One region of the Streptomyces alboniger genome, then DNA from elsewhere that is predicted to be linked to it. Evidence: riboswitches for the same ligand, from Rfam matches in the RefSeq annotation. Region 1 holds a riboswitch; each other region holds the start of a gene.
The links. A riboswitch is a leader RNA that binds a small molecule or an ion and turns the genes downstream of it on or off. The one in region 1 is predicted to bind cyclic di-AMP.

Region 1 (7,341 bases):
CTGGAGGGCCGGGTGAACGAGGTGCGCGACGCGCAGCGGGCCGCCATCCCCGACGACGCCCAGTACGCGCAGGCCATCTCCAAGTCCGGCGGCCTCACCCGCGCCACGCTGCACACGATGGTCCTCGACGAGGTGCTGCACCGCGCGGCCGCCGACGCCGGGGTGAGCGTCACGCGCCGCGACGTCCAGACCATGCGGGCGGGCCTGGAACAGCAGGCGGGCGGCAGGAAGGCACTGGAGGAGGCCTGGCTCCAGCAGTACAGCGTCGCCCCGGCCCGCCTCGACGACAGCCTCCGTACGGAGGTGGAGGCGCAGAAGCTCGCGAAGAAGCTGGACGCGGACATGAACTCGCCGCAGGGCCAGGCGCTCTTCTGGAAGGCCCTGACGGCCGCGTCCAAGAAGCTCGACATCGACCTGAACCCGCGCTACGGCACCTGGGACGTCGACAAGAACAAGCGCGCGGACGCGAAGACGCCGTGGGTGCGCCAGGTGACGGAGTCCGGGGCGGCCGCCGGGGACCGCCAGGCATAGGGGCCGCCGGGCGGGAGCCGGGAACAATTCCCCTCGGGGGGCTGGGTTACGTTCGTCAGGTGAACGACACCACCGCCACCACCACGGCCGCCACCGCCGCAGCGGCCGTCGGCCGAGTCATCCTGCTGACCACCAGCCACCGCGTGGCGCCCGGCCTCCTGTCCTGGCCCGCCTGGCAGGCCCTGCGCGACGCCGACGAGGTGCTGTGCGGCGACGCCGACCACCCCCAGCTGCCGTATCTGCGCGAGGCCGGCGTGGCCGTGACGCACGCGTCGCCCACCGCCGAGGAACTGGTGGACGCCTGCGCGGGCGGGCGCACGGTCCTCGTCGTCGCCGGCGCCGAGGGGGACCGCCCCCTCACCGACGGCCTGGCCAGCCTCGCGGGCTCGGGCCGGGTCGCGATGCCGGACCTGGAACTGCTCCCCGCCTCCTACGACCTGCCGGGCGCCCGCCTGCTGGACCTCGTCCAGGTCATGGACCAGATCCGCGAGGAGTGCCCCTGGTCCTCGCAGCAGACGCACAAGGGCCTGGCGAAGTACGGGATCGAGGAGGCGTACGAACTGGTCGAGGCGATCGAGACCGGCGACCGCGAGGAACTGCGCGAGGAACTCGGCGACGTGCTGCTCCAGGTCGTCTTCCACGCCCGCATCGCCCAGGAGGACCCCGAGGCGCCCTTCTCCGTGGACGACGTGGCGGGCGGCATCGTGGACAAGCTCATCCACCGCCATCCGCACGTGTTCGGCGACGACTCGGCGGACACTCCCGAGGAAGTGAAGGCGCACTGGCTGCGGACCAAGGCGGAGGAGAAGCGGCGCACCTCGCTCACGGAGGGCATCCCGCTGGGCCAGCCGTCCCTGGCCCTCACCGCGAAGCTCGCCTCACGCGTCCGGACGGCGGGCCTGGACGTCCAGCTCCCGAAGGGCGAGGGCGTGGGCTACGAACTCCTCGCACTGGCACTCCGAGCAGAAGCCGAGGGCATCGACCCGGAAGCCTCCCTACGAGCAGCGGCACGGGCCTACCGAGACGCGGTGCGCACAGCGGAGGGCCGCGAAGCGCGCCGCAGGGGCGCGGGGAACGGCGCGAGCAACCACAAATAGACCCGCACCCGTCCACGGCGAGGGAGGGCGGCAAGCCCCGCCCAGCCCCGCCGCAGGCGAGGCCCGCTCAGACCGCCCCCGGCGAGGAACCGCGAGGGACCACACGAAACCCGCCACCCACCGCCCACCCACCGAAGCCCCCCACCCCACCCAAGGCCCCCGGCCAGTACCGTCGTCCCATGCCCGACCAGCAGCCCGACCAGCCCCCCGCCGGGTGCCCCCAGCAGACACCGCCCAAGGCCCAGGGGCCAGAGCTCTTCACCTGGGAGTTCGCCACCGACCCCTACCCCGCCTACGCCTGGCTGCGGGAGAACTCCCCGGTGCACAGGACCACGCTGCCCAGCGGCATCGAGGCCTGGCTGGTCACCCGGTACGCGGACGCCCGGCAAGCGCTCGCCGACCAGCGGCTCAGCAAGAACCCCGCGCACCACGACGAGTCCGCGCACGCCAAGGGCAAGACCGGCATCCCCGGCGAGCGCAAGGCCGAGCTGATGACGCATCTGCTCAACATCGACCCGCCGGACCACACCCGCCTGCGCCGCCTCGTGTCGAAGGCGTTCACCCCGCGCCGCGTCGCCGAGTTCGCACCGCGCGTACAGGAGCTGACGGACGGCCTGATCGACGACTTCGCCGGGCGGGGCGAGGCCGACCTCATCCACGAGTTCGCCTTCCCGCTCCCCATCTACGCCATCTGCGACCTGCTCGGCGTCCCCCGCGAGGACCAGGACGACTTCCGCGACTGGGCCGGCATGATGATCCGCCACGGGGGCGGACCCCGGGGCGGGGTCGCGCGGTCGGTGAAGAAGATGCGCGGCTATCTGGCCGATCTGATCCACCGCAAGCGCCTGGCCCCCGGCGACGACCTCATCTCCGGTCTCATCCGCGCCTCCGACCGCGGCGAGCACCTCACGGAGAACGAGGCCGCCGCCATGGCCTTCATCCTTCTCTTCGCCGGCTTCGAGACAACCGTCAACCTCATCGGCAACGGCATGTACGCCCTGCTCACCCACCCCGAGCAACGCGCGCGTCTGCAAAAGGCGCTGGCGGAGGGCGACATGGGCCTGCTGGAGACGGGCGTGGAGGAACTGCTCCGCTTCGACGGGCCCGTGGAGTTGGCCACCTGGCGGTTCGCCACCGAGGCGCTGACCGTCGGCGGGCAGCGCATCGCGGCCGGCGACCCCGTACTCGTCGTGCTCGCCGCCGCCGACCGCGACCCCGAACGCTTCGAGCGGCCCGACACCCTGGACCTCTCCCGCACCGACAACCAGCACCTCGGATACGGGCACGGCATCCACTACTGCCTCGGCGCCCCGCTCGCCCGCCTGGAGGCCCAGGCCGCCCTCGCCACCCTCCTGCGGCGCCTTCCCGATCTGCGACTCGCCTCGGATCCCGCCGATTTGCGGTGGCGTGGCGGGCTGATCATGCGCGGACTGCGCACCCTGCCGGTGGAGTTCACAACCGCACAGAATCGACCGCCGTTCGAGCTGTAGCTGACGGGCCGTCACAAATGTGATGTTCACGTGATCTCCGCTGCATCGACTTGTGACAAGTGTTCGACTGCGGCTACGTTCACGTCGACTCGGGCACCCGGTGCCCAAGTCGCCGCAATAGTCTCGTGAAAGGCAACCGCATGCTCTCCGGCAATGGTCGTCACCGACGCCCCCGCCAGGCCCCGGCCCTGATCGTCGCGGCAGGAGTCACCGGATCCGCCATCGCCATCCCGCTCCTCGGAGCCACCGGCGCGAGCGCCGCCGAGACGGTGACGTGGGACAAGCTCGCCCAGTGCGAGAGCGGCGGCGCGTGGAGCGCCAACCCGGGGAACGGTTACTACGGAGGACTCCAGCTCTCCCAGGAGACGTGGGAGCAGTACGGCGGCCTCGACTACGCGCCGAGCGCGGACCAGGCCTCCAAGTCCCAGCAGATCGCCGTGGCCGAGAAGGTCCTCGACGCCCAGGGCCCCAAGGCCTGGCCGAGTTGCGCCCCGATCGCCGGACTCACCGACGGCGGCGCCGAGGCCGACGTGGACCCGGGCGACCCGGTCCTGCCGGAGTCCACCGACTCGGCCGATTCCGGAAAGGCCCCGGACAACCCGGATAAGGGGACGGACGAGAAGGCCGACGAGAAGGCCGACAAGAAGGCGGACAAGGGGACGGGCGAGAAGGGCGGCGCGTCGGACGAGAAGTCCTCCGACTCCGCCGACCCGTCCGACGACGCGTCAGGCGCCCCGGGCTCCGCCGACGACGCGAGCGCCACGCCCGGCTCCGACGACGCCTCACGAGACAAGAATCACGACGAGTCGGGCGACAAGGACGACAAGGGCAAGGCGGGCGACTCCGGCAAGTCCGGCCGCAAGGACGGCACTTCCTCCGACGCCTCGGATGCCTCGGGCTCGGACTCCGGTGACCCGGCCGCCCCCTCCGACGACTCCGCCCCCGGCCGCCACCGCGGCGACCGCGCGGCCGAGGGCCCCGCCGCGGGCAGCGAGAGCGGCGGCGACCGTCCGGGACGGCACGCCTCGCGCGGCGCCGAACGCACGGAGAAGGTCGCCGACGGGACGTACACGGTCCGCTCCGGGGACAACCTCTCGGTCATCGCCGACGACCTCGACGTCAAGGGCGGTTGGCACGGCCTCTATGCCGAGAACAAGAAGACCGTCGGCGACGACCCGGACCTCATCCTCCCCGGTCAGAGCCTCGATTTGGGCGAAAAGTAGGGGTAGTTGACGAACCGTCCGGGGGGTACTTCGCGCTGAATGTCCGCATTGGCGCGAGTGAGAGATGGGTCTCAGAAGCCCTGATCGTCTTTGAAATTCCGGCGATCGCGTGACTACGGTCGTCACCGCTCGCCATTGGTGGGCCCCGCCGGTCGGTACGCCGAATCCTGCCAACGGCCGGACGGGAACAGTCGTCGCTTATAGCGCCGTAGGCAGGAGCGGGGGACCCAAGGTAAGCGCCGGGTCCGGACGCCGGCTTCCGAGAGGGAGCGGGACGTACGGGACCGGCTAGGGGTGAAGTCGCACTCGGGAGAGTGCGACCGGGCAACTTCACTGGCCCGAACCCGACAGCTCACCTCGCAGGCGTCGGTGAGGGGATCAACTCATGCTGTTTTCCAGCAAGGGCAAGCACCGCCGTCCGTCCAAGGCCACCCGTGTCGTCACGCTCGCCGGTGTCACCGGTGCCGCCGTGGCCGCCCCGCTGATGGCCGCGGGCTCCGCCTCCGCCGCCACCCCCCAGGAGTGGGACGCCGTCGCCCAGTGCGAGTCCGGCGGCAACTGGTCGATCAACACCGGCAACGGCTACCAGGGCGGTCTCCAGTTCTCGCCGTCCACCTGGGCCGCCTACGGCGGTACGAAGTACGCGCCCACCGCCGACAAGGCCTCCAAGGCCCAGCAGATCGAGATCGCCGAGAAGGTCCTCGCCGGACAGGGCAAGGGTGCCTGGCCGTCCTGCGGCGTCGGCCTCTCGGGCGCCTCGCCCAGCAGCGGCGGCGGCTCGCAGGAGCAGGCCCCGCAGCAGCAGAGCAAGCCGCAGCCGCAGCAGACGCAGCAGCAGTCCGCCCCGCAGCAGCAGGCCGCGCCGAAGCAGGCCGCCCCGAAGCCGCAGCCCGCGCCGCAGACCGAGTCGAAGAAGACCGTCGAGACCCCGACCGGCAAGAAGGTCGAGAAGGGCGACGGCGAGTACAAGGTCAAGACCGGCGACACGCTGTCCAAGATCGCCGAGGCGCACGACGTCAAGGGCGGCTGGCAGAAGGTCTACAAGCTCAACGGCGACATCATCGACGACGCCGACTTCATCTTCCCGGGCCAGCAGCTCCACCTGAGCTGACCCCTCCCGCGGCCGTGCCTCGGCGGACGCACGGCCGCTTCCCCGTCCCCACGGGCTCCCCGCCCCGGTGCGCGTATCCCCCGTACGCACCGGGGCGGGGCCATGTCGGCCGCTGCCCCCCCGCCGTCCGACTGCTGTCCGCCCGCTGTTCGCCGACAGCGAGCAGACCTGGCTACCGGTGAGTAGAAACACGGGCTTCCGTCCCGTTTCCCCAGTATTTGGGCCGTTGCCCGTCCCACGGGACGGGCGGTCGGCTGGCCGAAGCCTCCGGGCCGGTTAGGCTCGGGAGACGCAGGGCCGAAGCGGCCCCGCGTAATCGTGTTTACGCGTCACACTCCCAGAAGGAGATGCTCGTGCCGTCCATCGACGTCGTCGTAGCCCGGGAAATCCTGGACTCCCGAGGCAACCCCACGGTCGAGGTCGAGGTCGGCCTCGACGACGGCAGCACCGGTCGTGCCGCCGTCCCGTCCGGCGCCTCCACCGGTGCCTTCGAGGCCATCGAACTCCGTGACGGTGACCCCAACCGTTACCAGGGCAAGGGTGTCGAGAAGGCCGTCCTCGCCGTCATCGAGCAGATCGGCCCGGAGCTGGTCGGCTACGACGCCACCGAGCAGCGCCTCATCGACCAGGCGATGTTCGACCTGGACGCCACGGACAACAAGGCCTCGCTCGGCGCCAACGCCATCCTCGGCGTCTCCCTGGCCGTCGCGCACGCCGCCTCCGAGGCCAGCGACCTGCCGCTCTTCCGCTACCTCGGCGGCCCGAACGCGCACCTGCTGCCCGTCCCGATGATGAACATCCTCAACGGCGGGTCGCACGCCGACTCCAACGTCGACATCCAGGAGTTCATGATCGCGCCGATCGGCGCCGAGTCGTTCTCCGAGGCGCTGCGCTGGGGCACCGAGGTCTACCACACGCTGAAGAAGGTCCTGAAGAGCAAGGGCCTGGCCACCGGCCTCGGCGACGAGGGCGGCTTCGCCCCGAACCTCGACTCCAACCGCGCCGCCCTGGACCTCATCCTGGAGGCCATCAAGGAGGCCGGTTACGTGCCCGGCGAGCAGATCGCGCTCGCCCTCGACGTCGCCGCGTCCGAGTTCTACAAGGACGGCACCTACCAGTTCGAGGGCAAGTCCCGCACGGCCGCCGAGATGACCGAGTACTACGCGGAGCTGGTCTCCTCGTACCCGCTCGTCTCCATCGAGGACCCGCTGTTCGAGGACGACTGGGCCGGCTGGAACACCATCACCGAGAAGCTCGGCGACAAGGTGCAGCTGGTCGGCGACGACCTGTTCGTCACCAACCCGGAGCGCCTGGCCCGCGGCATCGAGGAGAACTCGGCCAACGCCCTGCTCGTCAAGGTCAACCAGATCGGTTCGCTGACCGAGACCCTGGACGCCGTCGAGATGGCCCAGCGCAACGGCTTCAAGTGCATGATGTCCCACCGCTCCGGCGAGACCGAGGACGTCACCATCGCCGACCTGGCCGTCGCCACCAACTGCGGCCAGATCAAGACCGGTGCCCCGGCCCGCTCCGAGCGCGTCGCCAAGTACAACCAGCTCCTGCGCATCGAGGAGATCCTCGACGACGCCGCGGTCTACGCCGGCCGCAGCGCCTTCCCGCGCTTCAAGGGCTGAGCCGCGCCACGGGCTGAGCACGCTCGCGCAGCCACGTAGTTACCTACGTCCCCGCACCCGGTCCCGTACCGTGTGCGGGGACGTACGTACGTTTACGCGCCGCGCTGCTCTGGGGAGGCGGAACCATGGCCAAGGCCGGGACCAAGGACCGGTTCTCCACGGCTACCCGTCTGCGGCTGCTCGGCGAACAGACCGCCGAGCGCGTCTACCGATCCCAGACCAAGCGCCAGGCGCGCCGCTCCCGGCTCACCGGCC
Region 2 (7,341 bases), 530 kb from region 1:
GCAGATGCTGGAGGTGCTCACCGCGCACCCCGACTTCGAGAACACCCAGCCCGACGGCGGGTACGCCCCGCGCCCCGGCTTCCGCCCCTTCACCCGCTTCGAGGGCCAGGGCCTGGACAAGGGCCACACCGTCCACGACCTGCTCTTCCGCCGCGTCGACACCCTTCACGAACCGGCCCGCGAGGACGCCGGAACAAGCCCCCGGATCTGACACCCCGTCGCGGCCACCCGTATCCCTCGTTAGGGTCAACGACGTGGCCACCAGTCCTCCGTATCCGATACCCCCCGAGGCCCCCGCCCCGGGGGAGCTGCGCCGCGCCCACTGGTGGCAGCGGCGCGCGATACGGGCGGCCGGGCTCGTCACGCTGCTCGCCCTCTCCGGCCTGGTGATCCTCGCCCTGGTGAGGGAGCAGACCGGCACCGAGGGCTTCCTCGTCGGGCTCGGCCTCGCCACGGTTCCTGTACCGCTGCTCGTCGCCGCGTTCCGCTGGCTGGACCGGGTGGCGCCGGGACCCTGGCGGAACCTCCTCTTCTCCTTCGCGTGGGGTGCCTGCGCGGCCGCGCTCATCGCGATCGTCGCGAACAGTTTCGCGATCCGCTGGATAGCCACCGCCACCGCCGATCCCCACAGCGCCGACACCCTCGGCGCCACGGTCATCGCCCCGATCGTCGAGGAATCGGCCAAAGCGGCGGCGATACTCCTCGTCTTCCTCTTCCGCAGACGGGACTTCACCGGCCTCGTCGACGGCGTGGTGATCGCCGGGGTGACCGCGACCGGCTTCGCGTTCACCGAGAACATCCTCTACCTCGGCAACGCCTTCGTCACCGACCAGCTCAGCCGCGACAGCGGCCTCGCCTCCGTGACGGCCGCGACGTTCTTCGTACGCGTGGTCATGTCACCCTTCGCGCACCCGCTGTTCACGGTCCTGACCGGCATCGGCTTCGGCCTCGCCGCGTTCGCCGCCGAGCGCCATCACCTGCGCCGCGTGCTGCTCCCGCTCACCGGGCTGCTGCTCGCGATGGGCATGCACGCGCTGTGGAACGGCTCCGCGGTCTTCGGGCAGTACGGCTTCTTCACCGTGTACGCGCTGATCATGCTGCCCTCCTTCGGCCTGCTGACCTGGCTGGCGATCTGGACCCGGCAGCGCGAACTGCGCCTGATCCGCGCGGAGCTGCCCGCGTACACGGCGGCGGGCTGGCTCACCCCGCCCGAGCCGTTCGCGCTCGGCTCGATGCGCGCCCGCGCGCTGGCCCGTGACTACGCCTCGTACACCTGGGGGAAGGCCGCGGCCCGCACGGTCGTGGAGTACGAGATGTACGCGACGTCGCTCGCGTTCCTGCGCCACCGGGGCCGGCGCGGCAGGGCGGGACCCGACTTCGTCGTACGCGAACGGGAACTGCTCGAAAAGCTCTGGGAGCGCCGCGAACCGGCCCGCCCCGCCCTGGCCTACGCGGCCCGCGCGACGGCCCCGGTCATGCTCCCCATGCCCATGCCCATGCCCATGCCCATGCCGTACGCCGGGTACGGGTACGGGTACGGGCACACGTACGGGTACCCGGGTCACCCCCAGGCCCCGTACGCGGGGGCTCCGTACGTCCAAGCCCCGTACAACCCCTACCGCTCGTAGCCGCCGCTAGGCCGAAGCCGCCGTGAGCGCCGCGGTCTCCGTCTCCGTCAGTTCCACGTCCGCCACCGCCAGCAGGGCCGGCAGCTGCTCGACCGTGCGTGCGGATGCGATCGGTGCCGCCACGGTGGGCTGTGCCGCCAGCCAGGCGAGCGCCACGGTCGCGACCTGGACGCCGCGCTCCGCCGCGATCGTGTCGAGCGCGGCGAGGACACGGTCGCCCCGCTCGCTGCCCACGTACTCCTCGACCCGTCCGCTGCGCGCGCTCTCGACCCGCGCGCCGGGGCGGTACTTGCCGGTGAGGAAGCCGGACGCGAGCGCGTAGTAGGGGACGGCCGCGAGGCCGGAGCGGGAGGCGACCGCCTGGAGCGGACCCTCGTAGGTGTCGCGGGAGACGAGGTTGTAGTGCGGCTGGAGCGCGACATAGCGCGCGAGGCCCTCGCGGTCGGAGAGGTCGAGGGACTCCTGGAGCCGCTCGGGGCTGATGTTGGAGGCGGCGATCGCGCGCACCTTGCCGGCCCTGACCAGCTCGTCGAGCGCCCCGATGATCTCCTCCACCGGGACCGACGGGTCGTCGTAGTGGGTGTAGTAGAGGTCGATGTAGTCGGTGCCCAGGCGGCGCAGGGACGCGTCGACGGCCCTCTTGACGGTGTCGGCGGCGAGCCCCTGGTACTCGGGGTGGGCGCCGGCCTTCGTCGCGATGACGACATCGGAGCGGTTGCCGCGCTCGGCCAGCCACTCGCCGATGACGGTCTCGGACTCGCCGCCCTTGTTGCCCTCCACCCAGTACGAGTAGGCGTCGGCGGTGTCGATGAAGTTGCCGCCCGCCGCGGTGTAGGCGTCGAGGACGGCGAAGGACGCGGTCCGGTCGGCGGTCCAGCCGAAGACGTTGCCGCCGAGGGCGAGCGGGAAGACTTCGAGGTCGGATGCGCCGAGGGTACGAAGAGGAGTCATGCATTCCTCAACGTCCTTGCCGGAAACCGAATTCCGGAGGCCTGCCCAAAGAAGCGTCAAGTCCGCTCAGGGGTTGAGGCCCTTGCTCCGCAGCCAGGCCAGCGGGTCGATGGCGGCGCCGCCGGAGGTGCGGACTTCCAGGTGGAGGTGGGGCCCGGTGACGTTGCCGGTCGCGCCGACGCGGCCGATGACGTCGCCCGTGCTGACCTTCTGCCCGACGCTCACGTTGAGGGAGGACTGGTGGCAGTACCAGACCTCGGTGCCGTCCGACAGCTCAAGGACCGTGCGGTAGCCGTACGCGCCCGCCCAGCCGGCTTCCTTGACGGTGCCGGTGTGCACGGCCTTGAGCGGGGTACCCGTCGGCGCGGCGAAGTCGAGACCGGTGTGCTGACCGGAGGACCACATCGAGCCCGAGTCACCGAAGTGCGAGGTCAGGGTGTACGAGGAGGTGGGGATGGCGTAGCTTCTCGCGAGCTTGGCGCGGCGCTCGGCCAGGGCCTTGGCCTTGCGGGCCTCCTCCTCCTTCTTCTTCTTCGCGGCGGCCTTGGCGTCGGCCTCGCGCTCGGCTTCCTTCTGCTGGGCGGCGGCCTCCTCGGCGGCCTTCTTGGCGGCGGCCTCCTCGGCCGCGGTCCGCACCGCGTCGTCCGCCTGGTCCTGCTGGCTCTCGGCCTGCTGCATGATCCGGGCGCGCAGGGCCTCGCCCGCGTCGGAGGTGCCCTGCCCCGCGTCGGCGGAGGTCATACCGGCGGTCGTGAGCGGGGCGCCGGCGGGGACGGCGTCGGAGCCCGCGGCGTCCGGAGCGTCGTCGGATATCAGGGAGCCCACGCCCGGAAGGGACTTGGCCTCCGGCAGCGAGTCCGTGACGGTGCCCAGGTCGGGCATCGATAGGGAGACGGGGGGCTTGCCGTCCTGCGCGGTGGCGATGCCGCCCGCGCCGACGGCGGCGATGACGCCGACGCCCAGCACGGTCGAGCTGCGGGCGAGGCCGCCGCCGCCCTTCTTGTGCACACGGTGCCTGCCGCGGACGGGACGGACGGACTCCTCAGTGGGATTCCATTCCTCCCAGGTCTCTGGGTCGTACCCACCGAACTCGTCGTCGTTCGGTACGTACACGGCTTGGGGGGCAGGCCGGTTGGACGCCACTGGGGCGCACTCCTTTCCTTCCTTCTCGCCTACCGGGTTAGCTGACGGGTTCGGAGCAGGAAGGTCTCCTACGAACATCTGGCACGGATGCACAGATGCCCGATTCACCCCAAGTTGGTGGTTCCCCGGCTCCCTTGCGGGATTAGGCGTGTGCGCACGGAGCCGCCTCTAGTGACGGCTGGGACGACCGCGCTGCGTTATCGAACGTTAATAGACAGTGGGTCCGTATTCCAAGCTGTTCCGGTTGATCGTTAACGCGGACCCCCGCCCACCCGCCACCGGAACTTCACATTCCCTTGACACGACGTCACTTGTTATGCAGAGGGGTGCACTTCAGTCACGGCCGGTGACCTCGGCGTCCCCGGCCGTCGGCCGCCGCACCGCGAGCAGCGCCATGTCGTCCGTCGCCGCGCCCCCGGTGTGCCGCCGCACCTCCTGCGCGAGCGCGGCGAGCAGCGCGTGCGGCCCCTCGCGGCCGGGGAAGATCCGCCCGCCGAGCCGGGTCGCGGGATCGTAGAACTCCCCCGCTGCGTCCCGCGCCTCCGAGAGGCCGTCCGTGTAGAAGAGCAGCATCGCGCCGGGCGGGAACTCCGACTCGTCCGCCCGGTCCGGCCAGAACCCCAGCTCACCCATGCCGAGCGGCAGCGCGGGCTCGCTCGCGGAGAGCACACACAGCCGCCCGTCGCCGCGCAGCAGCAGGGGCGCCGGGTGCCCTCGGTTGACCAGCCGTACGAGCCCTTCGCCGTGCCGGATCTCCGCGAGGACGGCGGTGGTGAACCCCTCGAAGGCGTCGAGCCCGTCCCGCCGGGTGCCCTCACGCGCGAGCGCCCGCTCCAGGCGCTCCGCCACGGCCTCCAGAGTGGCCTCCTGCTCGGCGGCCTCCCGGAACGCGCCGATGACGACGGCGACGGCCGCCACCGCGCCCATGCCCTTCCCCCGTACGTCACCGACGACGAGCCGTACGCCGTGCGGGGTGTCCTGTACGGCGTACAGATCGCCGCCGATGAACGCGTCGGCCTGCGCGGCCTCGTACCGCGCCGCGATGTCGAGCCCGCCGATGCGGGGGTCCGGCTGCGGCAGGACGGCCCGCTGGGTGGCCTCGGCGATGGAGCGGGCGGTGGCGAGACGGTCGTTGCCGCGATGGATGACGCCGTTGATGACGATCGCGAGGGCGGCGACGGTCGCCACGGTGACCAGTTCGGTGACGGCCTCGACATGGCTGGTGTTGGTGTTGCCGTAGTGCAGCACCAGGACGGAGACGGAGGCCGTGATGCCCGTGAGGACGGTGTTGAGCAGCGAGTAGAAGGGAGCCGCGATCAGCGGGGCGGCCGTGAAGAGCGGGGCGGCGGTGAACTCGGCCGGGGTCGAGGCGTCGTACACGATGCCGACGGTCAGGAGCAGGAGGGGCAGGGCGCGGACGAAGGCCCGCTCGTGCGCGGTGGTTCCGCGGGTCCCACCGCCGGTTCCTCCACGCTGCCCCACCGCTTGTCTCCCGCCGAGTCCGCGCCCATCACCGCGCTGCACTCAGGCTTCCCGGAGCGGGGTGCGGGGGCGACCTGGTGTGGGCCGAGCGGGTTACGCACGTCCTGCCCCGGCACACGGAGCCGGAAAACACCCAGGGCCGGAAGCGATGAACGCTTCCGGCCCTGGGTCTTCAGTAGCGGGGACAGGATTTGAACCTGCGACCTCTGGGTTATGAGCCCAGCGAGCTACCGAGCTGCTCCACCCCGCGTCGGTAAACACAACTGTACGCCATCCGGAGGGGTGGTGCGAACCAATGCCCGAGGGCCCCGCTGAGCGGGGCCACCCGGGCCCGACGGGCGTCTAAGCCGCCGTGGTCAGCTCACCGCTGCGCGCCGCTTCGGTCTCGGTCTCCTCCGGGGTGGCCTCCTTGCGGTCCCTGATGAGGAGGACGGCGAGGGCGGCGGCGGCCAGGACGCCCGCGGCGCCGGCCCAGAAGCTGGCGGACATCGCCTCGGTGAAGGCCTCGCGGGCGGCCGTGGCGAGGGCGTTGTCGCCGGTGGACGCGGCGAGGGCGAGCGCGTCGGAGACGGAGTGGCTCGCGTCGGCGGGGGCGGAGTCGGGCATCGCGTCGGTGTAGGTGCGGGAGAGGACCGTGCCGAGGACGGCGACGCCGAGGGCCGCGCCGGCCTGCTGGACGGTGTCGTTGAGTGCGGAGCCGACCCCGGCGTGCTCGGCGGGCACCGCGCTCATCAGCGCGGCGGTCGCGGCCGGCATCGCCAGGCCGCCTCCGATGCCGATCAGGACCATGGCCGCGGCGAGCATCCAGAACTCGGCGTCCGAGGGCAGCGAGGCGAGCGCCCCGAACCCGGCGGCGATGACGGCCAGGCCGAGGGCGGTCATGGGCCGGTTGCCGATCTTGTTGCCGAGGGTGGCGCCGATGCCGTTGAAGAGCAGGGTGGCGACGGCCATCGGGGCGAAGGCGAGGCCGGTCTCGGCGGGCGTGTAGCCGAGTACGAACTGGAGGTACTGGGTCAGGACCAGCATCAGCCCGCCGTTGGCGAAGGTCAGCAGGACGAGGGAGAAGCTGGCGCCGCTGAAGACACGGTTGCGGAAGAGGCCGAGCGGGACCATCGGCGAGTCGCAGCGGACCTCCCAGATCCCGAAGGCGGCCAGGGCGAGGACGGCGACGCCGAGGGAGACCTGCGTACTCGTGTCGTCGAGCCCGGCCTTGGCGGACTCGATGATCGTCCACACCAGCGCGGTCATCCCGACCATCGAGAGGATCATGCCGAGCGGGTCGGCCTTGCGGGCGGGGCCCTTGGACTCCGGCATGAGGACGAGGGCGGCGACGATGGCGAGGAGGGCGATCGGGACGTTCATCAGGAAGACGGCACCCCACCAGAAGTGGGCGATCAGCACACCGCCGAGCACGGGCCCGCCGACCAGACCGACCACGGCCACCGCGCTCCAGGCACTGATCGCCTTGCGCCGCTCCTCGTCGTCGAAGACGGTGATGAGGATCGACAGCGTGCTCGGCATCACCAGGGCGCCCCCGATACCCATCAACACCCGCCCCGCTATGAGCTGTTCGGGATTCTGCGCGACGGTGGCCAGCAGGGAAGCGGCCCCGAAGAGGACGAGCCCCACGACCATCACCCGCCGCCGCCCGAACCGGTCGGAGAGGCTTCCCGCGGTGAGCAGCAGACCCGCGAAGACCAGGATGTACGACTCGATGATCCACTGGATGTCCTGGGCGTCCGCGCCCAGGTCCTCGGCGATCGGCGGGACCGAGACGGTCAGGACCATGTTGTCGACGACCAGGACCAACGTGCTCAGGCAGAGCACGATCAGGATGAGCCAGCGGCGCGGATGACGGCGCTCTTCCATCGTGGAACCCCTCAGGACTTGGGCGGCACGCCTGCTGCGTACGACGTGCCCTCGTTGCGAACACTGTACGCACAGCGCACGGTGTACGCAAGGAGCGAACGTCATACGCACTACATGGGAGCACCGTCGCTGGCCTGCGGTTCACGGGCAACGAGAGGGGGGTGGAATGACCGCTTGTCGTAGAGATCGCCCCGCGGACGCAGGCGGCTCATCGCTCACCGCAGCGCGCAGCGGGGCTTCGGGCGGCAGGTGGCGGTCCGGCCCGGCT
Region 3 (7,341 bases), 1.5 Mb from region 1:
GACAGCCCCTGTCCAGCCGCCCCCCGACGCGCCGCGCCTCCCCCCGGACAGCAGGCCGCCGACCCTCCTCCTGCACGGCTTCATAGACAACCGCTCGGTCTTCGTCCTGCTCCGCCGCGCCCTGTCCCAGCACGACGGACGCCGCGTGGAGTCCCTCAACTACTCCCCGCTGACCTGCGACATCCGTACCGCCGCCGAGCTTCTCGGCCGCCACGTCGAAGAGCTGTGCGAGCGCACGGGCCACCATCGGGTAGACATCGTCGGGCACAGCCTGGGCGGCCTGATCGCCCGGTATTACGCCCAGCGCCTCGGCGGTGACGTACGCGTACGCACGCTTGTCACGCTGGGCACACCGCACGGGGGCACCCGCGTCGCGCCGCTCGCGGACGCGCACCCGATCGTGCGGCAGATGCGTCCGGGCTCCGCCGTGATCGAGGAGCTGAAGGAACCTGCACCGGACTGCCGGACGCAGTTCGTGAGTTTCTGGAGCGACCTGGACCAGATCATGGTCCCGCTGGAGACGGCGTGCGTGGACCACCCCGACCTGATCGCGCAGAACGTCCGCGTGACCGGAATCGGCCACCTCGCGCTCCCGGTGCACCCGGCGGTCGCGAACGGCATACGCCAGGCCCTCGACCTGGCCCATCCCGGAGCCGACGCCAAGGAAGCCCCGGGCGGGCTCACGGTCGCCTGACCACAGCGGAACACCGGATCAGGGGCCACTTGGCGAGCCCCCGGTATCGAACGTAGCTCGAACGCAGGGCCAAGCCTGTGCCCGCAGTCCTCCGAAAGACGGCCGAATGCCCGTTTCCTGAGACCATGAAACCTGCCGAAGATTGTCGCGCCCGCATACCGCCGGGTACAGTCGCCGCACTGCTCCGCCCTTGCTGCCGAGGCGAAAGAGAAGTTGGTGAACGACCGTCACCCGTCGGGGAGCTCGACTCCCCAGCCCTCGGCACCCGGCGCCGACTACCCGCTCAACGCGACGTACGACCAGCAGAGCGCCCAGCCCGGCGGCTACGGCTACGACACCTACTCCACCGGCGGTTTCGACACCGGCAGCATCAGCACCGGAAGCTTCGACACCGGTACCTTCGCCACCGATCCCCTCTTCGGCGACATGCCCGGCACCGAGTACGACACAGGCCAGTGGGCGACCACGCCGAGTACCCAGCAGCAGACGTCCGCCTACGACGCGTACGCCGCACAGCACCACGCCGCCGCCTACGAAACCGGCAGCTACGACACCACCTCCGTCTGGTCGGCCGGTGGCTATCAGCAGCTCGCCGACATCCCGTCGCAGCCGGGCCCCGACAGCACGGGCCAGTGGGACACCGCCTCCTGGGACCAGGGTCCGGCGACCGGTCAGTGGCAGACGCAGACCTTCGACACGGGCGCGTACGACGCCACGGCGTGGAACTCCGCCGACGAGACACGCGAGCAGCACGAGTCACCCGAGGCACGCGAGTCGCACGAGTCGAACGAAACTCCGCAGCCGTACGAGCTGACCGAGCAGTACGAGATCTCCGCCGAGGCCCCGTTCGACAGCGATGCCCCGTTCGACAGCGAGAGCCCGTACGACGGCGAGGGCCCGTACGACACCGATGTCCCCTACGCGAGCGCGGAGCCCGAGTCCGTCTCGGGGATTCCGGCCCCCACCCCCCGCACCGCCCGCGGCAAAAGCGGCGGATCCGGTGCGGGTCGGTCCAGGACCCGGCGCCGTACCCCCGCCAAGCGCTCCGCCCTCCTCACCGTCGCCGTGCCGTCGGCCTGCGTGATGGGCGTCGCCGGGGTGGCGGCCGCGTCCGTGGGCAGCTTCGGCGGGGACGGCGAGAAAGAGACGACGGCCTCCGCACCGGACACCACGTCCGTGAAGCCCTCCACCGCCAACAGCAAGCTGGACACCCAGCTGGCCAACCTCTCCGCGGACGCGGGCGACTTCGCGGACCGCGCGAGCCGCACGCAGGAACGTATCGACCTGAAGGCCGAAAAGGTCGCCGCCCAGAAGAAGGCGGCCGCGGAGGCGGCGCGCAAGGAGCGGCTGCGCCCCAAGTTCGCGCTGCCGGTGAAGCAGCACGGTCTGAGCGCGCAGTACGGCCAGGCCGGCGTCAACTGGATGTCGGCGCACTCCGGCATCGACTTCCCCGTGTCGTACGGCACGGAAGTCTTCGCCGCGACCGACGGCACCGTGACCACGAAGTGGAACAGCGCCTACGGCAACATGGCGATCGTGACCGCCAAGGACGGTACGGAGACGTGGTACTGCCACCTCTCCTCGCACAAGATCTCCAGCGGTCCCGTGAAGGCGGGCGAGACCATCGCCTACTCCGGGAACTCCGGCAACTCCACCGGACCGCACCTGCACTTCGAGGTGCGCCCCAGCGGCAGCTCGGCGATCGACCCGCTGCCGTGGCTGCGCAGCCACGGACTCGACCCGACGTAACTCCGCCGCCGCCCCCCCCCGGCGCGGCTCCGGGCACCGCCCGGAGCGTTACAGCTTCTCGACCGGCGCGTACCTCAGCAGGAGCCGCTTCGGCTTGGGCTCGCCGAAGTCCACCGTCGCCTCGGCGTTCGCCCCCGTGCCCTTCACCCCGACCACGGTCCCGAGGCCGAACTGGTCGTGCGTGACCCGGTCCCCCACCGCCAGCGAGACCACCGGCTTCTCCGAGGCGCGGCGCGTGGCGAAGCCCTGCGCCCCACCCGTGCGCGAACGCGAGGACGACAGCGACGAGGCGATGCCCGCGGCGGGACCGGACGAGGCGGGGGCGCCGACGGAGCCCTTCCGCTTCCAGTCCAGATGGGTTTCCGGAATCTCTTCGAGGAAGCGTGAGGGCGGGTTGTACGAGGGCTGGCCCCAGGCGCTGCGCATCGAGGACCGGGTGAGGTAGAGCCGCTCACGCGCGCGCGTGATGCCGACATAGGCGAGGCGGCGCTCCTCCTCCAGCTCCTTGACCTGGCCGAGGGAGCGCATGTGCGGGAAGACGCCGTCCTCCATGCCGGTCAGGAACACCACGGGGAATTCGAGTCCCTTGGCGGTGTGCAGCGTCATGAGAGTGATGACTCCGGAGCCGTCGTCCTCCTCATCCGGAATCTGGTCGGAGTCGGCGACGAGCGCGACGCGCTCCAGGAAGTCGGAGAGGGTGCCGGCCGGGGCGGGCCCCTCGTCGCCCTCGGCCTGCGCCGCCTGGGCCTGGGCGTACTCCTGCTCGAACTCCAGTGCCACGGCGGCGAGTTCCTGGAGGTTCTCGATGCGGGTCTCGTCCTGCGGGTCGGTCGAGGCCTGCAACTCGGCGAGGTAGCCGGTCCGTTCGAGGACGGCCTCCAGGACGACGGCCGGGCCCGCGCCGGACTCGACGACGGTGCGCAGCTCTTCCATGAGCGTGTTGAACCGCTTGACGGCGTTGGTCGAGCGGGCCGCCATGCCGTACGCCTCGTCGACGCGGCGCAGCGCCTGCGGGAAGGAGATCTTCTCGCGCTGCGAGAGCGCGTCGATCATCGCCTCGGCGCGGTCGCCGATGCCCCTCTTGGGGACGTTGAGGATGCGCCGCAGCGGCACCGCGTCCTCGGGGTTGGCGAGAACGCGCAGGTAGGCCAGCACATCGCGGACCTCCTTGCGCTCGTAGAAGCGGACGCCGCCGACGACCTTGTAGGGCAGGCCGACGCGGATGAAGATCTCTTCGAAGACGCGGGACTGGGCGTTCGTACGGTAGAAGATCGCGACGTCGCCGGCCTTCGCGTCGCCCGCGTCCGTGAGGCGGTCGATCTCGTCGGCGACGAACTGCGCCTCGTCGTGCTCGGTGTCGGCCACGTAGCCGGTGATGCGGGCGCCCGCGCCCTGGTTGGTCCACAGGTTCTTCGGGCGGCGGCTTTCGTTCCGCTCGATGACCGCGTTCGCGGCGGTCAGGATCGTCTGCGTGGAGCGGTAGTTCTGCTCCAGGAGGATCGTCGTCGCGTCGGTGTAGTCCTCCTCGAACTGGAGGATGTTGCGGATGGTGGCGCCGCGGAAGGCGTAGATCGACTGGTCCGCGTCACCCACCACACACAGCTCCGCGGGGTCGTCACCCTCGCCTCCGGAGGGGCCGACCAGCTCGCGCACCAGGGCGTACTGGGCGTGGTTCGTGTCCTGGTACTCGTCGACCATGACGTGCCGGAAGCGGCGGCGGTAGTGCTCGGCGACGTCCGGGAAGGCGCGCAGGAGGTGGACCGTCGTCATGATCAGGTCGTCGAAGTCCAGCGCGTTCGCCTCGCGCAGGCGGGACTGGTACATGGCGTAGGCCTCGGCGAGGGTCTTCTCGAAACCGTCGGCGGCCTGGGCGGCGAAGTCCTCCTCGTCGATCAGCTCGTTCTTCAGGTTCGAGATCTTGGCGCTGAAGGACTTCGGCGGGAACTTCTTCGGGTCGAGGTCCAGGTCGCGGCAGACCAGGGCCATCAGACGCTTGGAGTCCGCGGCGTCGTAGATCGAGAAGGAGGACGTGAAGCCCAGCTTCTTGTACTCGCGCCGCAGGATGCGGACGCAGGCGCTGTGGAAGGTCGATACCCACATCGCGTTGGCCCGGGGGCCGACGAGCTGCTCGACGCGCTCCTTCATCTCGCCCGCGGCCTTGTTCGTGAACGTGATCGCGAGGATCTGGCCGGGGTGGACACCGCGCTCGGCGAGGAGGTACGCGATGCGGTGGGTCAGTACGCGGGTCTTGCCGGAACCGGCGCCGGCGACGATGAGCAGCGGGGAGCCCGCGTGCACGACGGCCGCGCGCTGGTTCTCGTTCAGCCCCTCCAGGAGCGCGGCCGGGTCGATGACCGGGCGCGGGGCTCCGTCGCGGTAGTGCGAGTCCCGGGTCATGGGCACGTCGAACTTCCCGCTGAACAAGTCGTCCGGAACCGGTTCCGGAGCGCTGTCCTCGGGCGGCGGCGGGGGTTCTTCGTCCGCGGCCCGGGAAGGCCGCATGTCCGCCAGGAAGCTGTCATCAAAGAGGCTGCTCATCGCCTCCCGAGTCTAGGCGGCCCCACTGACAACCCGCCCCGGGTTCCGGCCACCCCGGGCCCGTTCACGCCCCGGCCGCACCCGGTCACGCTCCGCCACTCCGCTGCGGGCGCCCGTCCTGACGCTCGTAAAGTCACGAAAATGTATCGGGCATATCGAACATCAACCTTCACACGTGCCACACAGGTTGGTTAGCGTGCTCCGCGGGCCGCACGTCCCCCACCGGCGAACCCCGCCGGGAACGGGTGGCCCCCGCCGAGTCCGACGTGTTCGGAACCGGGGACCCACCGAAAACTTGGGGTGAATCGGTCCCGTACTTCGTACGGGACTGTAGGGCAACCTTCCGGACCACCCGCCCGAACCCGACAGCTAACCCGGTAGGCGGTCTACGGAAGGAGTCGCCTCCCTTGGCGTCGCACCGCAAGCCGCGGGGCCGGTCAGCCGGCATACGCACCACCCCCGCCGTCGGTATCACCACGGCCGCCCTCACGTCCGTGGCGCTCCTGTCGCAGAGCGCGCAGGCAGCACCCGCCGCGCCGACAGCACCCTCCGCGCCGGTGGAGCCCAGCCTCGACGAGGTGAAGAAGAAGGTCGACGACCTCTACCACCAGGCGGGCGTGGCCACCCAGAGGTACAACTCGGCCAAGGAGAAGACCGAGAAGCAGCGCAAGAAGGTCGACCGTCTGCTCGACGGCGTGGCCAGGCGCGCGGACAAGCTGAACGAGGCGCGCCAGGAGCTGGGCTCCTTCGCCGCCGCGCAGTACCGCACCGGCGCCGCCTCCGAGACCGCCACGATGATGCTCGCCAACGACCCTCAGGGCTACTTCGACCAGAACCACCTGGCGGACCGCCTGACCTCCCGGCAGAAGAAGGCCGTCGACGAGTACCAGGCGGAGCAGGCGTCGGCGACGAAGCAGCGTACGAAGGCCGCGAAGAGCCTCAAGACGCTGAGCGAGTCCCGGGACGACCTCAGGACGAGCAAGCGGACCGTCCAGAGGAAGCTGGGCGAGGCGCGCGCACTGCTGTCGGAGCTGACCGCCGAGGAGAAGGCGCGGCTCGCCGCGATCGAGCGGAAGAAGGAGCGGGAGGCCAAGCGGAAGGCCGAGGAGCTGGCCCGCGAGCAGGCCGCGGAGGCGGAGCGCAAGCGCAAGGCGGAAGAGGCGGCGCAGAAGGAGCGGGAGAAGGAGCGGGAGAAGGAGCGGGGAGGGGGCCAGGGCTCCTCCGGGCCGGACACCGGTTCGGGTCCGGGTCCGGGCGCCGAGCCCGGCTCGGGCGCCACGAAGGCCGCGAAGGTCATCGGCTTCGCGGAGGCCCAGATCGGCAAGCCGTACGTCTGGGGCGCCACGGGACCCGACTCCTACGACTGCTCCGGGCTCACCCAGGACGCCTGGAAGGCCGCGGGGATCTCCCTGCCGCGCACCACGTGGGACCAGGTGAAGGTCGGCACGACCGTGAAGACCGCCGATGCCGCCCCCGGCGACCTGGTCTTCTTCTACGACGACATCAGCCATGTGGGGATCTACATCGGCGACGGCAAGATGATCCACGCCCCGAAGCCGGGCGCCAACGTACGCGTCGAGTCGATCTACTACATGCCGATCCACAGCGTGGTGCGCCCGGCGTAACCACAAGAAGCACCCTCTACGACCCTCTACGCGCGCGTGGCCCGCACTCTCCCGGGAGAGTGCGGGCCACGCGCGCGTAGAGGGTCGTCAGCGGGGATCAGGTCCACAGGACGGCGATGAAAATGTTCGCCGTGGTCAGCAGCCCCACCGCACCGAAGACACCCTTGTCCACCTTCTCCTCGTCCCGCTTCACGTAGACCAGCGCGAGGATCACGATCAGCACGGCCATCTTGATGCCGATCTTGAGGTTGTTGACGGCGTTGTCGTCCGCCTGGTTGAGGCCCACCAGGACCACTCCGGTGACGAGCATGGTCAGCGCGCCGTGGAGCATCGCGGGGCTGAAGCGGGCGGCGCCCTGGCCCATCTGCTTCATCTGGGTGAGGAAGCCGCCCAGGAGCGAGGCGATGCCGATGATGTGCAGGCCGACGAAGAGATGGATGAGTACGTCCATGAGGCCGGAGCCTAGCCGGGTCCCCTGCCGCCTGCCGCAGGTGGTCCCTTACCACCCGCCGACGGACAGGTAGGCCGTAATCGCCACATTGGTCATAGTTACGCGTGAACAGGGCTTCGATCGATTGTCGGCACGGACAGACGCAGTCGCCCTTCCGCCCACTGCCGCCCATTACGCACAATCCGTCACCAAGCCGTGACGACCAGGTTTAGCGTCCTCCACCAGGTGACCGGCTCCCCACCGCCGCCCTCCCGGGGCGGCAGTCGGCCACCACCGCCGAGAAA
Region 4 (7,341 bases), 4.2 Mb from region 1:
CGATTCCGAGAAGCGGCACGTGGTGCCGTCGGGGCCACTGCCCAACTGGGTGGGCTCCTTTCCGGTGTTGTCGCCCTTGAAGCGCACGCAGGTCTTGATCTTCTTCTTGGCGTCGCCGTGGATCCGGATCCTCGACAGGGTCGCGGTGTCGGCGTAGTTCTGGTTGACGCCCACGATCGACTTGCCTGGCGCGGTCACGTCGATGTCGCTCAGCACGATCGTGCGCTTGTGCTGCGTCTTGCAGTTGCCGCACGAGCGGACCAGCTTGCCGAAGCCCTCGACCTGGAAGCCGCTCACGGTGAGCTTGCCGGCCCCGTTGAACTGAAGGACCTTGTCGTCGGCCTTCTTCACCCCGCCGCCGATCACGTTGTACGTCGCGGAAGCCAACGTGCCCTTGAACGTGGCGGCGTCCTCGCCGACGTCCAGCCACCACACGTTCTCCAGCGTGCAGCTGCCCTTGCGGTGGACGCCGTCGGCCAGCTCGAAGAGGGGGGACTGGCCCTCGTCAGGCCGCTGCCGCCCAGGGGCCCGGTGCCGTAGAACTTCTTCATCCCGCCGTCGTACTCACCGGAGACCGGGATGGTCTTCGGCACCGGCTTGCTGCCGGTGTCCGCGGACCAGGACGCGGCGGCCCTGGCGAGCCCATTCCTTGCGTGGGGAAGATCTTGCGCCATCTGGTCGCCACGGGTGGGGAAAAGGTTGCCGCCTGTTTGGGATCAGTCGTCGTGCCGGGCGAAGTCGCCCGACACGGTGAGCTGTTCGCTCCGCGTCCGGGCGGCGGCCGCGTAGCGGTCGCCCCGGGCGTCCCGGCCGCCGCGGGCGTGGTTGTACTGCGCGGCGAACATCCACTGGCCGACCGGGACCGTACGCCCCTGCTTGAGCACCCAGGTGTGGATGAGGTAGCCGTCCTTCTCGGTGATCGTCAGTGTGAAGTCGGACTCGGGCAGCGACCGCCAGGCGCCGGTGGAGGTGACCCCGCCGGTCTGGGCGATCCGCAACTCGACGGTCACCGCGGTCAGTTCCTGGCGTGTTTTGAGGGTGACGTTGCTCTGCGCCCAGAAGTCGTTGCTGTGCGGGCCCACGGAGCCGTCCGACCACAGTGGCCCGTCCTGCTCACCGGCGGCGGGCGCGCCGGTATCGGGCGTACGTGACGGGGAGCCGCTCGGCTCGCGGGGCGCTCGGGGGGCGCGAGAGGTGCCCGGCGTGGGGTCCGCGGGTGCCGGATCTACGGGCGCCGGGGCCATCGGTGAAGGCACCCGGCGCGGCGCGTCCGTCGACGGGGTGGGCGTGGTGGGGGTCGGCGTCACCGCGACCGTCTGCTTCAGGGGCTCGTCGTTCACCACGGAGGCCATGCCGTGGCCGCCGGCGGCGAGGGTCCCCGCGGCCGCCGCGGTGACGCCAACCGCGCGCACCCAGCCGAACCGGGGCGGACGGGCCGCTCGGGAGCTGGGCGAATCCTCCTGCGCCATGCCGCGTCCGAGTCGTGCCAGGATCGCGCGCGGTCGGGCCGGTGCGCCCCGGCCGCCTCGTGCAGCCGGGCGCGCAGCTCGTCGTGCACGTCCCGCCGCATGGTCATCGGTCCCTGCCTCCGGCAGTCCCGGTACGCGCCATCGCCGTGTGCACCTCACGCGCGGCGTCGTGCGTGCCGAGCCGCCGCTGTAGCTCGGCCATCCCCTTCGACGTCTGGCTCTTGACCGTACCGACCGACACGCCCAGGGCCAGCGCGGTGTCCTTCTCGGACAGGTCGAACGCATGGCGCAGCACGACACACGCCCGTTTCCGGAACGGCAGTCTGTGTAGCGCCCGTTGTACGTCGACCACCCCGGCCACGTCCGGATTCTCTGTCTTCTCCTCCCGCGGGGCCCAGAACAGCGCGACACGCCGCCGCTCGCGCACCGCGCCGCGTATCCGCGTCCGGGCCAGATTGACGACCACGCCCCGCGCGTACGCCGCCGGGTGTTCGCTCGCCCGCACCCGGTCCCAGCGGTGCCACAGCGCGAGCAGCGCATCCGCGGCCAGGTCGTCGGCGGCATCCGCCTCGCCGGTCAACAGGTGCGCGAGCCGGGCCAATGCGGCGTAGTGCCGCTCGAAGAACGCGTGGAACTCCGCGGAGGCGGTGTCGTCGACGACTGTGCCCACGGGCGATGTCTCCTCGCAGCGGCCTCGGGGCCCCGGAGCCGGGAGCGTGTGCGCGTCATGTCTATGACATATGAATGTCCGGATGAGATCCGCAAGAGTAGCAGTAAGCGACCGCTTGGTCTGCAACGTCGACGCGTGCGGTTCGGTTGCTGCCTGACACGTCCGATCGGCGCATGTGGTGGCTTCGCTGTACGGATCCGCCGGAGCCGGGCTAGCCCTCGCATTGTTCTCAAGCTGGGGCGCTCAGTCCGTCGCTGCGCGGCGGGCATACGCGCGGGCGGCGTCGGGGGAGGTCAGCAGGTCGGCGGCGTCGGCGGCGAACCGCCCCCTTTCCCGTCCCCCTCGTCCCCGTCCGCGTATTCGGTGGCCCGACCGCCCTCTTCGACTACGGCGGCCTGCGCTTTCTCACCGACCCCACGTTCGACGGCTCCGGCGACCACCAGGCCCCGGCCGTCGTGCTGACCAAGACGGCCGCGGCCGACGGCAGCCCCGCCGATCTCGGCCGAGTCGACGTGGTCCTGCTCTCGCACGACGAGCACGCCGACAATCTCGACACCTCGGCCGGGCCCCGCTCGCCGACATCCCGCTGACGCTCACCGCCCCCGGTGGCGGGGAGCGTCTCGGCGAGGCGGCCACGGGTCTCGCCGACTGGCAGTCGGTCGAACTCGAACGCCGGGACGGCGGGCCCGGCACGGTCACCGTGACCGGCGTACCCGCCATCCACGGCCCCGGCCCGCGCGAGGAGGTCGAACCGATCTGCGGCCCACCGGTGCGAAGCGCTCGGCGATGTCCTTGACCGCGTCGAGGGAGAGCGCCCCGCTTCTCCGACGTCTTCGACGGCCGGCTGATCGTCCTGGACAGCGCCCAGGCCGCCGAGGCCGCGAGGATCCTCGACGCCGGCCGCGTGGTCCCCGTCCACTACGACAGCTGGGCCCACTTCACCGAGGGCCGCGACGAGCTGGTCGCCGCCTTCGCCGCCGCCGGTCTCACCGACCGCGTCGACTTCGGCGTACGCGGCTGATCCCACGTACGCCGGGCCGTCGGCATCGCAGGGCGTTTCCTCGCCGCTCTCGCCGGGGCCTAGTACGGACCGTTCACGTTGTCGATCGAGCCGTAGCGGTCGGCCGCGTAGTTGCAGGCGGCCGTGATGTTGGCGACGGGGTCGTAGCTGTCCAGCGACGTGCCCGGCACGTGGTACGCGGCGAACGTGGGGGCGATGACCTGGAGGAGCCCCTTGGACGGGGTGCCGGCGACGGCGTTGGAGTCCCAGTTGTTGATGGCCAGCGGGTTGCCGGAGGACTCGCGCATGATGTTGCGGTGGATGCCCTCGTAGGAACCGGGTATGCCGTGCCGGCCCATGATGTCGAGCGACTCCCTGATCCAGCCGTCGAGGTTGTTGGCGTAGGTCTTCTTCGCCGGGGCTGCGGCCGGCGCGGCCGCACGCTCGGAGCGGTCCGCCCGCTCGGCGGACGCGGGGGAGGCGTCCGCCTTCTTCGCGGGCTCCGCCGGACCCTTCGCGCCGATAGTGAGCTTGAGGCCGGGGTGGATCAGCTTCGGGTCGCCGCCGAGGACGCCGCGGTTGTCCTCGTACAGCTTCTTCCAGCCACCGCTCACGGAGTGCTCCCGGGCGATCTTGGAGAGGGTGTCGCCCGCGACGACGACGTACGCGCTCGCGTCCGCGGCCGGCTTCGGGGCCGCGCCGGCGCTCGTCGCGCCCAGCACCGGCAGGACGAGGACGGCTCCACCCGTGCCCGCGGCGGCGATGCCGCGGTTGAGCGATCTGGACTTCGGACGGCGGTGCTTTCCCTTTGCGGGCATGAAAGAGTTCCTCTCCGTCGCCTGCGAGGTGAGCTGTCGGGTTTGGACGGGAGCTGTCCCGGCGCATTTGAACGCGCCTTCACCCCGAGCCGTTCCGGAAACCGGATCGGCGGCTTACCTGGGTCCCCCGCTCCTGCCGTGTGTGAGTGAGTGGAAGGGTTTCCGGACAGCGGCAGGATTCGGCGTTCCGCCCGGATTGACGGTGACATTAAGCGAGAAAGGCAGGGCGGAACAAGGCGGGAATTCACACAGGCGAATGCGGAGAGTCGTCCTTGGGAGTCAGAACTCCTCGCTCTTTCTGATCAAGAAAGTCAACTCGCTTTGCGGGGAACGGAAATGTGCGCGGGGTCTCTAACGATCACGGCTGTCGGCGTGACCCATTTCACTGAATGGGGCGGGGTGGAATTCGGGGTTATCGTGATTTCCGCTGCAAAGAAGGACATATCGCACCCCCTGTGCCCGTTGGCATGCCACTCCCCGGCGGGTGGCTGCGCCGGAAAAGCAGACTGCTCGTGCCGGTTGACCGGCACGAGCAGAGAATGCGGGGGAATCGCGCCGGTGACGTCACGTCATGCGACGGCTGTTCCTTCCAGTTCCACCAACTGACCGGGGACCGCCAGCCGCGTCACCCCGAGCATGGTGGTGGCCGGTGCCACCCCGGCAGCGCCCAATCGCGATGCCAGCACGCCGTAATGCGGGAACAGCAAATCGACGTCGGTGGTATAGACGTTGAGCCGGACGAGATGCGCGAGGGACATGCCGGCCTCGCTGAGCACCGTCTCCAGATTGTCGAGGCTCAGCGCCAACTGCCCGGCCATGTCGCCGTCGTGCTGAGGCTTGCGGTCGTCATTCATCGCGGTCTGCCCGGAGCAGTACAGGGTCCGCGTGTGTCCGGAAACCAGCTCACCCTGGTTGAACCCCATCTCCAGCGACGAAGGCACCGGGTTGACCGCCGTTCGTTCCACTGCCACAACAGCTCCATTCGATTCATGGGAAGGACGGGCGTCCATCGACGCGTAGGAGCCTCCCAACGAATCACGACACCCTTGGTCATGTATGCGATGGGGATCTGAGCCCCCACCAGCCCCTGCCGCCGCCCGCGCTGTTCGACCAGATCGAGCGGTATTCCAGCAGTGACTTGCGTTCGAGGCGCTCTGCCGATTGAGTCACCCTCCACACCGAGGAACACAGGATCAGGAACACATGAGCACTCAGCGCACCACGCGGTACCGCCGGCACATCGGCCTCGCGGTCCTCGCCACCCTCACCGCCGTCTCCCTCGCCGCGTGCGGAGGCGGCTCCGGCAAGAAGAGCCGGTCCGGCGGGGCCGGCGGGTCCTCGGAGTCGAGCGAGGCGCCGAAGAACCTCAAGCTCGGGCAGGCAGGGCCGGCACAGGAGATCACCAGATACGAGAAGACCGGCAAGTTCTCCCTCACGCCGACGAAGGTCACCCTCGGCAAGCCGGCGGACCTCGACGAGCTGAACGACAAGAAGAAGTACAAGGACCTGAAGGTCGCCTGGATCTACGTGAAGGCCGAGCACGTGGGCGGTTCCGCGGTGAAGGAGCCGATGGTGATGGGCAACGTGAGCGGCGAGACCTCCGCGGGCGAGCCCGCGACGCAGTTCCTCCTCATCGGCGACCTCTCCAGCCGTCCCTCCGACTGCCTCGGCAACGACGGCACGAAGAGCCTCGGCAGCGACGACATATGGAAGAAGGGCGAGACGCGCACCCTGTGCGAGCCGTACCTCATCCCCGCCGACACCACGCTGAAGGCGGTGACGTACTCGCAGGGGTACTACAAGGAGCCGATCAAGTGGGCCGTACGGTAGGAACCGGAGGTCCGTTCGGGTGGAGAGGGTGTGCTGTGCCGTTACGCGGCCCTGCTGCCGCGGCAGGTGACATAGCGACAGTATCTGCGTATTCCAGGAGGAATATACTCATGCGCGTTCGCTCGACCATCCTCGCCGCCGCTCTCACCGTGTCCGTCCTGGCCGTCGGCGCAGGCGCGGCCGTCGCCGACGACGACCACCACCGCTACAACCCGCGCCACGAGACGGGCTACGACCACGAAGGGTTCGCCGGTACGTACGACAACGTCGGCGGCCCGTGGGGCATCACCTGGTCCACGGCCGCGGGCTACGACCACGAGGGCTTCGGCCACAAGGCCGGCGGCCGGCACTGACGCATCCGCGGGCGGCGCGGTGGTGAGGAGGGATTCAGCCCTCCTCACCACCGCGCTTCGTGTGGGGCGTACTTCAGTCGCCCTCGTCGCCCATCGTGGCGCCGACGGCGGCCAGTGCGGTGGTCACGGGCTGGAAGAATGTCTCACCGCCCGCGGTGCAGTCGCCGCTGCCGCCCGACGTGAGCCCGATCGCGCTCCCGTCGCCGGTGAACAGCGCGCCCCCACTGTCTCCCGGTTCGGCACAGACGTCCGTCTGGATGAGTCCGGAGACGGTGCCTTCCGGGTAGTTCACCGTGGCGTTCAGCCCAGTGACCGCGCCGTCCCGGAGCCCGGTGGTGCTGCCCATGCGGAACACTTCCAGCCCGACCGCCGCGTCGGCGGCCCGCACGATCTGGGTGGGCTGACCGTTACCCGTGTCAACGGTGCTCGGGGCGTCCGTGGCCGGATCGTCGTACGTGACCAGCGCGAAGTCGCCGTCTCCCGGGAACGTCGCGGCCTGGACGGTACCGATGGGCGCGCCGTTCGGGTCCTCCGACCACTGCTGGGCGGCGACCCCGCAGTGCCCCGCGGTGAGGAACCCGGGGCTTCCGTCCCCGGCCGTCACATTGAAACCGAGCGAACAGCGCGCGCCACCCCCGAAGATGGCGTCGCCCCCCGCGGCGAACGGTTTGAACTCGCCTTTGGACTTCTGGATGCGGGCCATGCCCGCGCCGAGGGATTCGACGGTCCTCTCGAGCCTGTCCCACCGTTCGCCGGTGACAGTGCGGTCAGCGGTGACCAGGACCTGGTTGGTCCTGGGGTCTATGGACCACGAGGTTCCGCTCACGCTGGCCCGGCTCCTCAGCGTCTCGGTGGCGTCCTTCAGTTCACCGGCACTGTGGGTGACGCTCCGCACCACGGCGCCCGCCCTTCTCACCTGGGCACCCGCTTCGTCCCCGCCGCCCGCGACATTGACGATGAGCTGCCGCTTCTCCCTGTCGTAGAAGGCTCCGCCGTAGGCATCGCCGAGTTGTGAGGCCAGCGGCTGAACGAGCCGTGTCGCCGATGCCGCGCTGAGCCGCTTGGCGGCGGACGCCGAAGCGGCCTCCTCCCCGGACGGTGAGGCGTTGGCGTGCTGGAGCAACAGAGCTGTCGCCACCGTGCCCATCGCCACAGCCCCTGCCAGAGCAGCCTTTCGCTTGGGTATGCGCTTGTGCCTCAA

Region 2: linked by a shared signal. The riboswitch ahead of CP975_RS16650 (M23 family metallopeptidase) and the one ahead of CP975_RS36605 (transglycosylase family protein) in region 1 are both predicted to bind cyclic di-AMP.
Region 3: linked by a shared signal. The riboswitch ahead of CP975_RS21400 (C40 family peptidase) and the one ahead of CP975_RS36605 (transglycosylase family protein) in region 1 are both predicted to bind cyclic di-AMP.
Region 4: linked by a shared signal. The riboswitch ahead of CP975_RS32330 (transglycosylase SLT domain-containing protein) and the one ahead of CP975_RS36605 (transglycosylase family protein) in region 1 are both predicted to bind cyclic di-AMP.

Annotation. Positions count from the first base shown of each region.
Region 1 covers NZ_CP023695.1:3,235,794-3,243,134, reverse strand. Annotated here, with positions in the region: gene CP975_RS14215 (SurA N-terminal domain-containing protein) at 1-531, shown strand, start outside; gene CP975_RS14210 (nucleoside triphosphate pyrophosphohydrolase) at 591-1,628, shown strand; gene CP975_RS14205 (cytochrome P450 family protein) at 1,808-3,118, shown strand; gene CP975_RS14200 (transglycosylase family protein) at 3,259-4,341, shown strand; cyclic di-AMP (ydaO/yuaA leader) riboswitch at 4,536-4,722, shown strand; partial or broken gene CP975_RS36605 (transglycosylase family protein) at 4,727-5,129, shown strand; partial or broken gene CP975_RS36600 (LysM peptidoglycan-binding domain-containing protein) at 5,249-5,452, shown strand; gene eno (phosphopyruvate hydratase) at 5,806-7,086, shown strand; gene CP975_RS14185 (FtsB family cell division protein) at 7,212-7,341, shown strand, end outside.
Region 2 covers NZ_CP023695.1:3,764,488-3,771,828, forward strand. Annotated here, with positions in the region: gene trmB (tRNA (guanosine(46)-N7)-methyltransferase TrmB) at 1-211, shown strand, start outside; gene CP975_RS16640 (PrsW family intramembrane metalloprotease) at 255-1,628, shown strand; gene CP975_RS16645 (aldo/keto reductase) at 1,635-2,579, opposite strand; gene CP975_RS16650 (M23 family metallopeptidase) at 2,646-3,722, opposite strand; cyclic di-AMP (ydaO/yuaA leader) riboswitch at 3,734-3,881, opposite strand; gene CP975_RS16655 (PP2C family protein-serine/threonine phosphatase) at 4,056-5,204, opposite strand; tRNA gene CP975_RS16660 (tRNA-Met) at 5,381-5,454, opposite strand; gene CP975_RS16665 (MFS transporter) at 5,547-7,073, opposite strand.
Region 3 covers NZ_CP023695.1:4,760,641-4,767,981, reverse strand. Annotated here, with positions in the region: gene CP975_RS21415 (lipase family alpha/beta hydrolase) at 1-694, shown strand, start outside; gene CP975_RS21410 (M23 family metallopeptidase) at 911-2,443, shown strand; gene pcrA (DNA helicase PcrA) at 2,492-4,981, opposite strand; cyclic di-AMP (ydaO/yuaA leader) riboswitch at 5,225-5,380, shown strand; gene CP975_RS21400 (C40 family peptidase) at 5,389-6,606, shown strand; gene CP975_RS21395 (hypothetical protein) at 6,704-7,057, opposite strand.
Region 4 covers NZ_CP023695.1:7,401,457-7,408,797, forward strand. Annotated here, with positions in the region: partial or broken gene CP975_RS32310 (pectate lyase) at 1-638, opposite strand, end outside; partial or broken gene CP975_RS32315 (hypothetical protein) at 717-1,576, opposite strand; gene CP975_RS32320 (SigE family RNA polymerase sigma factor) at 1,573-2,139, opposite strand; partial or broken gene CP975_RS32325 (MBL fold metallo-hydrolase) at 2,535-3,160, shown strand; gene CP975_RS32330 (transglycosylase SLT domain-containing protein) at 3,220-3,957, opposite strand; cyclic di-AMP (ydaO/yuaA leader) riboswitch at 3,961-4,120, opposite strand; gene CP975_RS32335 (RidA family protein) at 4,527-4,922, opposite strand; gene CP975_RS32340 (hypothetical protein) at 5,161-5,787, shown strand; gene CP975_RS32345 (hypothetical protein) at 5,898-6,140, shown strand; gene CP975_RS32350 (S1 family peptidase) at 6,214-7,287, opposite strand.